Regions from separate parts of the Streptoverticillium reticulum genome, predicted to be linked through region 1. Evidence: riboswitches for the same ligand, from Rfam matches in the RefSeq annotation. Region 1 holds a riboswitch; each other region holds the start of a gene.
The links. Region 1 has a riboswitch for cyclic di-AMP ahead of ACMATS_RS20465 (peptidoglycan DD-metalloendopeptidase family protein). Riboswitches for the same ligand answer to the same signal wherever they lie in the genome.
Positions count from the first base shown of each region.

Region 1 (2,252 bases):
CCGCCGTCCGGCCGCACCTCCAGGTGCAGGTGCGGGCCCGTGACGTTGCCGGTCGCCCCGACCCGTCCGATGACGTCGCCCGCCGCCACCTTGCCGGACGTGACCACCATCGACGACAGGTGGCAGAACCACAGCTCCGTGCCGTCGTCGAGGGTCAGCACGATGCGGTAGCCGTACGCGCCCGCCCAGCCCGCCTGGGTGATCGTGCCGCCGCCGACCGCCTTGACGGGCGTGCCCGTCGGGGCGGCGAAATCCTCGCCGGTGTGGTTCGCGGACCACATGTTCCCCGACTGCCCGAATCCCGCGGTGAGGGTGTACGAGCCGACGGGGAGGACGTACGAACCGTGTTCGCTGCGCGAGGGAGCCGAGGGCTTCGGCTCTTCGGGGGCGGTTTTGCCCTCCGGTTTGCCCTCCGACTGCGGCGCCTTCTCGGCTCCCGCCTGCGATTCCGCTTCCTTCGCCTTCGCCGCCTCTTCGGCCGCGGCCTTGCGGTGCGCGTCCTCCGCGGCCTTCGTCTCGCTCTGGCGGGCGGCCTCCTCGGCCGAGTCCTGCTGGTGCTCGGCCTGCTGGAGGATACGAGCACGCAGCGCTTCGCCGGCATCCGCGGCGTTCTGCGCCAATGCGGGAGCGGCGGAGCCGTTCGCGGATTCGGACGCCTCCTGCGGCGCGGCAGGCGCCGGGGATTCCTCTTCGACCACTCCGAGCAGCTTTCCGGCCATCTCCGGCAGTTCCTTCAGATCCGGTACGTCCGGCACGGATATCGGCGGCGCCGGACGGTCCTGGGCAGTCGCCATACCGCTCGCGCCGACCGCGGCGATGACACCCACGCCGAGTACGGCGCTGCTGCGAGCCATCGAGCCGCCGCGCTGTTTCGCGACCCGGTGCCGGCCGCGCGTGGCGGGTGCCGAGTCCTCGCCGGGGTTCCATTCCCCGGGGCCGGCGGCGGACGCACGTTCGTACGAAGCGTACGGGTCATGGGGATCGTGCGGAGCGTACGGAGGGTGCGAACTGCCGTCCGGAACCGGGCTGTTGGACGCCACCGGGGCGCACTCCTTTCCTTCCTGCTCGCCTACCGGGTTAGCTGCCGGGTTCGGAGGAGGAAGGTCCCCTACGGGCCGGCTGCTGCCGGTCCGATTCACCCCAAGGGTTGTGGTTCCCCGGTTCCCTGAAGTTGCTGGTCGCGCAGGTGTAGCCAGACGTGCGGGATTCGGCGAAGGCGCACGGTGCCGCCTCTTGCGGCGGTTTGACGACCGCGCTGCGTTATCGAACGTTAATAGACACGGCGGCCGATTTCCAAGCCGAAAGCGTGAATTCACGGGGCTCTTGGACAGGTTTTGCCATGCGGTGGGCGTGCCGCTCAGAACAAGATCGATTACGCACGGTGCGGATGCCCGCGGCGGATCGCCAGCAGAGCCATGTCGTCGGCCGTCTCACCGCCCGTGTGGGACGCGACGTCCTCGGCCAGGGCGTCCAGCAGGGCGTCCGGGCTGCGGAACTGGCGGCCGCTCAGGCGGCGCTCGGCGTCGTAGAAGGTGCCGTCCGCGTCGCGCGCCTCCGTCACCCCGTCCGTGAAGAGCAGGAGCGTCGTCCCCGGCGGGAACTCCCACTCCTGGACGTGGTCCGGCCAGGCGCCGACCTCCCCCAGACCGAGGGGCAACGCCGCCGGGCCGCGGTGCGCCTCGGTGATGCGGCCCGCGGAGTGGAGCAGGAGCGGAGGCGGGTGCCCGCGGTTGACCAGGCGGAGGAACGGGGCGCCCGGCGGCACTTCGGCCAGGACGGCGGTCGTGAAACCCTCGCTCTGGTCGAGGTTGGCGCGCCGTGCGCCCTCCCTCTGCAACGCGCGCTCCAGGCGCGCCGCGAGCCCTTCGAGCGTGCGCTCCTGCTCCGCCGCCTCACGGAACGCGCCGATGAGGACGGCGACCGCCTCGACCGCGCCGAGGCCCTTGCCGCGGACGTCGCCGACGATCAGGCGGACGCCGTGCGGGGTGTCCTGCACCGCGTAGAGGTCGCCGCCGATGCGGGCGTCGGCGTGCGCGGCCACGTAGCGCGCGGCGACGCGCAGGCCGCCGATGCGGGCCGGGGGCGTGGGGAGGACGGCGCGCTGGGCCGCCTCCGCGATGCCGCGCGCGGAGGCGAGGCGGCGGTCGCCGCGGCGGACGACGTGGTTGATGCCGAGGGCGAGGACGCAGACCGTCACGACGGTGACGACCTCGGTGATGCGCTCGCCGACGCCGATGGTGGTGCGGACCGCG
Region 1 is NZ_CP179755.1:4,487,057-4,489,308, reverse strand. It holds gene ACMATS_RS20465 (peptidoglycan DD-metalloendopeptidase family protein) at 1-1,040, opposite strand, end outside; cyclic di-AMP (ydaO/yuaA leader) riboswitch at 1,053-1,223, opposite strand; gene ACMATS_RS20460 (PP2C family protein-serine/threonine phosphatase) at 1,373-2,252, opposite strand, start outside.

Region 2 (2,252 bases), 490 kb from region 1:
AGCACGAGCCTAACGGGCCCCGGAGGCTGCGCCCGCCCTCGGCCCGCGACCCGTGCCGAAAATTGGCACAAAAGCCGAGATCACGGGGCGAATGGCCGGTGCGTTCGCCCAGCGGGGGCGTGATCTTGCGCAGGTCCCGGAACGGCGGAGCCCCGCTCCGATGCGGCTCGGGGGGAGGACGCATCGGAGCGGGGCGGTCCGCTGGGCTCACAGGGTTCAGCTGAGGTGCAGCTTCTGGCCCGGGAAGATCAGGTCGGCGTTGTCGACGATGTCCTTGTTGCGGTCGAAGAGCTTCTCCCAGCCGCCCTTGACGTGCTGGGCGTCGGCGATCGTGCCGAGGGTGTCGCCTTCCTTGACCGTGTACTCGCCGTCGCCCGTCTTGACGTCCTTAGCCTTCGGGGCGGCGTGCTTCGGCGTGTACTGCTTCGCCGGGGTCTCCTCGGACGAGTCGTCGTCGGAGGACTCCTGCTGCGGCTTGGCGTGCTTCGGGGCGGCCTGGCGCTCGCTGCGGTCGGCGTGGCTCTTGCTCGACCAGTTGTTGCGCTCGGACTTCGAGGACTTCGACGAGGACGAGGAGTCGGAGGTGTCGACGTCGGCCTTCGCGCCGCCGGAGGTCAGACCGCCGGCACCGGCGCAGCCCCAGGCGCCCGGGCCCTGCATGGCGAGCAGCTTCTCGGCGGTGGCGATCTGCTGGCTCTTGGAGGCGAGGTCGGCGCGCGCGGCGTACTTGGTGCCGCCCGCGGCTGCCCAGGAGGAGTTCGAGAACTGCAGGCCGCCGTAGTAACCGTTGCCGGTGTTGATCGACCAGTCGCCACCGGACTCGCACTGGGCGACCTTGTCCCAGGTGGACACCGAGGCGGCGTTGGCGGAGGTTGCGACCATCAGCGGGGCGGCAACGGCGACGCCGGTGACCCCGGCGAGCGTGACGATGCGGACGGCCTTGGACGGACGGCGGTGCTTGCCCTTGGACATGAGTCGTTTCCTCACCGGCGCCTACGAGGTGAGCTGTCGGGTTCGGGCTGTGAGTTTGCCCGGCCCAGTGGCTTGCGCGCACCGGGCTTCACCCCTAGCCGCTCCGGCTTCCGGCTCTCACCGGCGGCCGTTGCGGCGACCTACCTTGGTTCCCCCGCTCCTGCCTACGGCGCTTGCGCGACGGTTCCCGCGGCCGTCGGCAGGATTCGGCGTGACGACCGTGGTGCTCGCGATGGCGAGCGGTGATGACGGTAAACACAGGCGGCCGACGGGTTCAAACCCCTCTTTTCAGCCACCACTGACTGCAGTTACCCCTGGGAACCTGACATTTCCGCAGGTGGGAGGCGGTGCGCGGAGAACGGACCGAGGCCGTCCAGCCAAAAGTCAACGAGACCCTTGTCTCATTTTCCCGCGTGAACGGACATTCGACCCGAACTGCCGCACTACCGGCCCAGATCGAGGCGCTGACCAGGCTGGATGAGGTCGGGATCGCTTCCGACGGTGTTTTGATTGTTCTCGTACAACGAGTGCCAACCGCCCTTCACCGAATGGTCTTCCGCGATGGCTGACAGGTTGTCACCGGGGCGCACGGTGTAGTCGTGGTCGGAGGGGCCACCGGTGCGGGCGTCCGAACCTCCGCGCGAAACACGTCCGTCGTCGCCGGAACGGGGCGGCTCCGCACGGTGCTTGCCGTTGCCGGAGTCGATGCCCCCGGTGCCGGGGCCGGAGTTCGACGGAGCGTCGGACGGGGTGCCGGACGGCGTGCCGGGCAGGGACGGGTGCGGGTTCGCCGGGTCCGTGGAGGGCGTGCCGGACGGGGTGCCCGAGGGCGTGCCGGAGGGCGCCGTGGAGCCCGTCGACGGCGCGGGGGCCGGGTCGTCCTTGCGGTGCCTGCCGTGCGACCGGTCGTCGTCGGAGGGCGAGGGCGACGGGGTCGCCGGGCTCGTGGAAGCGGGACCACCGGGCGTGGCCGTGCCGGGCGCCGGCTTCGCGTCCCCGGACGCGCCGTCGGACGGCGCTGAGGACGACGGCTCGTGCACCGGCGGAGCCTTGCGCTCCGGCGCGGGCGCCCTGGATGCCGGGGTCTGGGTGGCACCCGGGTCCACCTGCGGCGCCTTGCTCCCGCGGGACAGGCCCGCGCTCGCGCCGCAGCCGCCCCAAGCGCCGGGGCCCTGGCCGTCGAGCATGCTCTCGGCGACGGCTATCTGCTGGGAGCGGCTGGCGAGGTCGGGGCGCGGGGCGTACGCACGGCCGCCGTTCTGCTCCCACGCGTCCTGCGA
Region 2 is NZ_CP179755.1:4,975,503-4,977,754, reverse strand. It holds gene ACMATS_RS22755 (transglycosylase family protein) at 217-972, opposite strand; cyclic di-AMP (ydaO/yuaA leader) riboswitch at 976-1,154, opposite strand; gene ACMATS_RS22750 (transglycosylase family protein) at 1,416-2,252, opposite strand, start outside.
Region 2: it holds a riboswitch for cyclic di-AMP, as region 1 does, so the genes downstream of both, ACMATS_RS22755 (transglycosylase family protein) here and ACMATS_RS20465 (peptidoglycan DD-metalloendopeptidase family protein) in region 1, are expected to answer to the same signal.

Region 3 (2,252 bases), 2.1 Mb from region 1:
CCTCGGCGCCTGGACCGGCTCCGCCGCCGAGCCCCGGCTCGTGCCGCCCGTCGCCGGGGACGACACCGGCCGCGTGGTGATCGTGGACCGCCCCGGCGCCGTCCAGACCCAGCTGCTCATCGGCCGCACCGGCCCGGACCGGCACGACCGCGTCTGGCCGGCCCAGGTGCTCGGCACCTACTGCCTCGGCGGCACCCTCACCTCCCGCCTGGACCGGGTGCTGCGCGAGGAGAAGGGCTACACCTACGGCGTGCGCGCGTTCGGCCAGGTCCTGCGCTCCGGGCCGGACGGGACGGGCGCCGCCATGCTGGCCATCAGCGGCTCGGTGGACACCCCCAACACCGGTCCCGCGCTGGAGGACCTCTGGACGGTGCTGCGCACCCTCGCGGCGGAGGGCCTGACGGAGGCCGAGCGGGACGCGGCCGTGCAGAACCTCGTCGGCGTCGCACCGCTGAAGTTCGAGACGGCGGCCGCCGTCGCGGGCACGCTGGCGGACCAGGTCGAGCAGCACCTGGCGGACGACTTCCAGGCGCGGCTGTACGAACGCCTCGCGGACACGGGCACGGTGGAGGCCACGGCGGCCGTCGTGAGCGCCTTCCCGGCCGACCGTCTGGTGACCGTCCTCGTCGGCGACGCGGCACAGATCGAGGAGCCGGTCCGGGCGCTGGGCATCGGCGAGGTGACCGTGATCCCTGCCTGACGGATCGTCAGAAAAGAGCGCAGCGAGGGAGGTGCGCGGGTCCACAGGGGCCCGCGCGCCTCCCTTATGTCCAATTTCGGGCAGAGGTTGCATGTTGGCGGTGTGGCGTACGTCATAAAACCCGGCTTCTGTTTGCCGTTCGAATCTGACGGCGATTAGCGTCGGGGCGGCAGTCCGTCAGACCGGAACCGCAACCGCGGCTCCCGGACCGCCATCGCCGAGTCCCCGTACGGCGCGAGCCAGGGGAGCCGGGGAACCACCGTTCCCTTGGGGTGAATCGGGTCCCTCTCGCGAGGGAGCCGTAGGAGACCTTCCTGCTCCGAACCCGTCAGCTAACCCGGTAGGCGAGAAGGAAGGAAAGGAAAAAGCCTCAGCATGGCGTTCACCCGTCCCACCGGGAAGCACCGCCGTCCGAGCCGCGCCGTCCGTTCCGGCGCCAACGTCGCCGGCATAGCCACCCTCACCATGGGCGGTGTGGTCGCGGGCTTCGCCGCCCCGGCGATCGCCGCCGCGGACGAGGCGCACCGCACCGAGGACACCGGCCTCACCCAGGCCATCGTGATGAGCGACGCCATCTCCGGCAACGTCGACGCCCAGGCCCAGACGCAGCGCAGCGCGGCCGACGAGGCCAGCGTCCGGCAGCAGGCCGAGAAGGACGCCAAGCAGCGGGCCTCCGAGGCCAAGAAGCGCGCGGACGAGGCCCAGCGCAAGGCGGACGCCGAGCGCGCCGAGAAGGAGCGCGCCGCCCGCGAGGAGGAGCGCAAGCGCCTCAACCTCTTCGTGATCCCGATCGACGGCTCCTACGTCTCCACCCCGTACAAGGCCTCCAGCGGCCTGTGGTCCTCCGGCAGCCACACCGGCGTCGACTTCCATGCGGAGTCGGGCACTTCGGTGCACGCCGTGGGCGCGGGCACCATCGTCGAGGCGGGCTGGGGCGGCGCCTACGGCAACAACATCGTCATCAAGATGAACGACGGCACGTACACCCAGTACGGCCACCTGTCGTCCATCGGCGTCTCCGTCGGCGACACGGTCACCGCCGGTCAGCAGATCGGCCTCTCCGGCGCCACCGGCAACGTCACCGGACCGCACCTGCACTTCGAGGCCCGTACGGCCCCGACCTACGGTTCGGACATCGACCCGGTCGCCTACCTGCGCTCCCACGGCGTCAGCCTGTAACGGCCCGCTCCGCAGACTCTCGGGACCCCGGCTCCGGCCGGGGTCCTTTGCGTCGGCGTGCGGCCCGGCTGGCCAAAACATTTCCATGGCGACGGCGGCGCCATCGGAAACCGGATGCGATTGCCATAGAGTCGCCGGACATGAACGGAGACGGCGGAGAGACGCGCGAGGGCAGCCGCATTTCCCCGCACGCGGTCTGCACCGCGATCCGCGACGACATCGTCTCCGGCACCTTTCCGCCCGGCAGCCGGCTCATCGAGGAACTCCTCGCCCGCCGTTACGGCGTCTCCCGGGTCCCCGTGCGCGAGGCCCTGCGCACGCTGGCCTCCGAAGGCTTCGTGACCACCCGCCGGCACGCCGGGGCGTGCGTGGC
Region 3 is NZ_CP179755.1:2,365,873-2,368,124, reverse strand. It holds gene ACMATS_RS10560 (M16 family metallopeptidase) at 1-700, shown strand, start outside; cyclic di-AMP (ydaO/yuaA leader) riboswitch at 906-1,062, shown strand; gene ACMATS_RS10555 (M23 family metallopeptidase) at 1,076-1,879, shown strand; gene ACMATS_RS10550 (GntR family transcriptional regulator) at 2,020-2,252, shown strand, end outside.
Region 3: it holds a riboswitch for cyclic di-AMP, as region 1 does, so the genes downstream of both, ACMATS_RS10555 (M23 family metallopeptidase) here and ACMATS_RS20465 (peptidoglycan DD-metalloendopeptidase family protein) in region 1, are expected to answer to the same signal.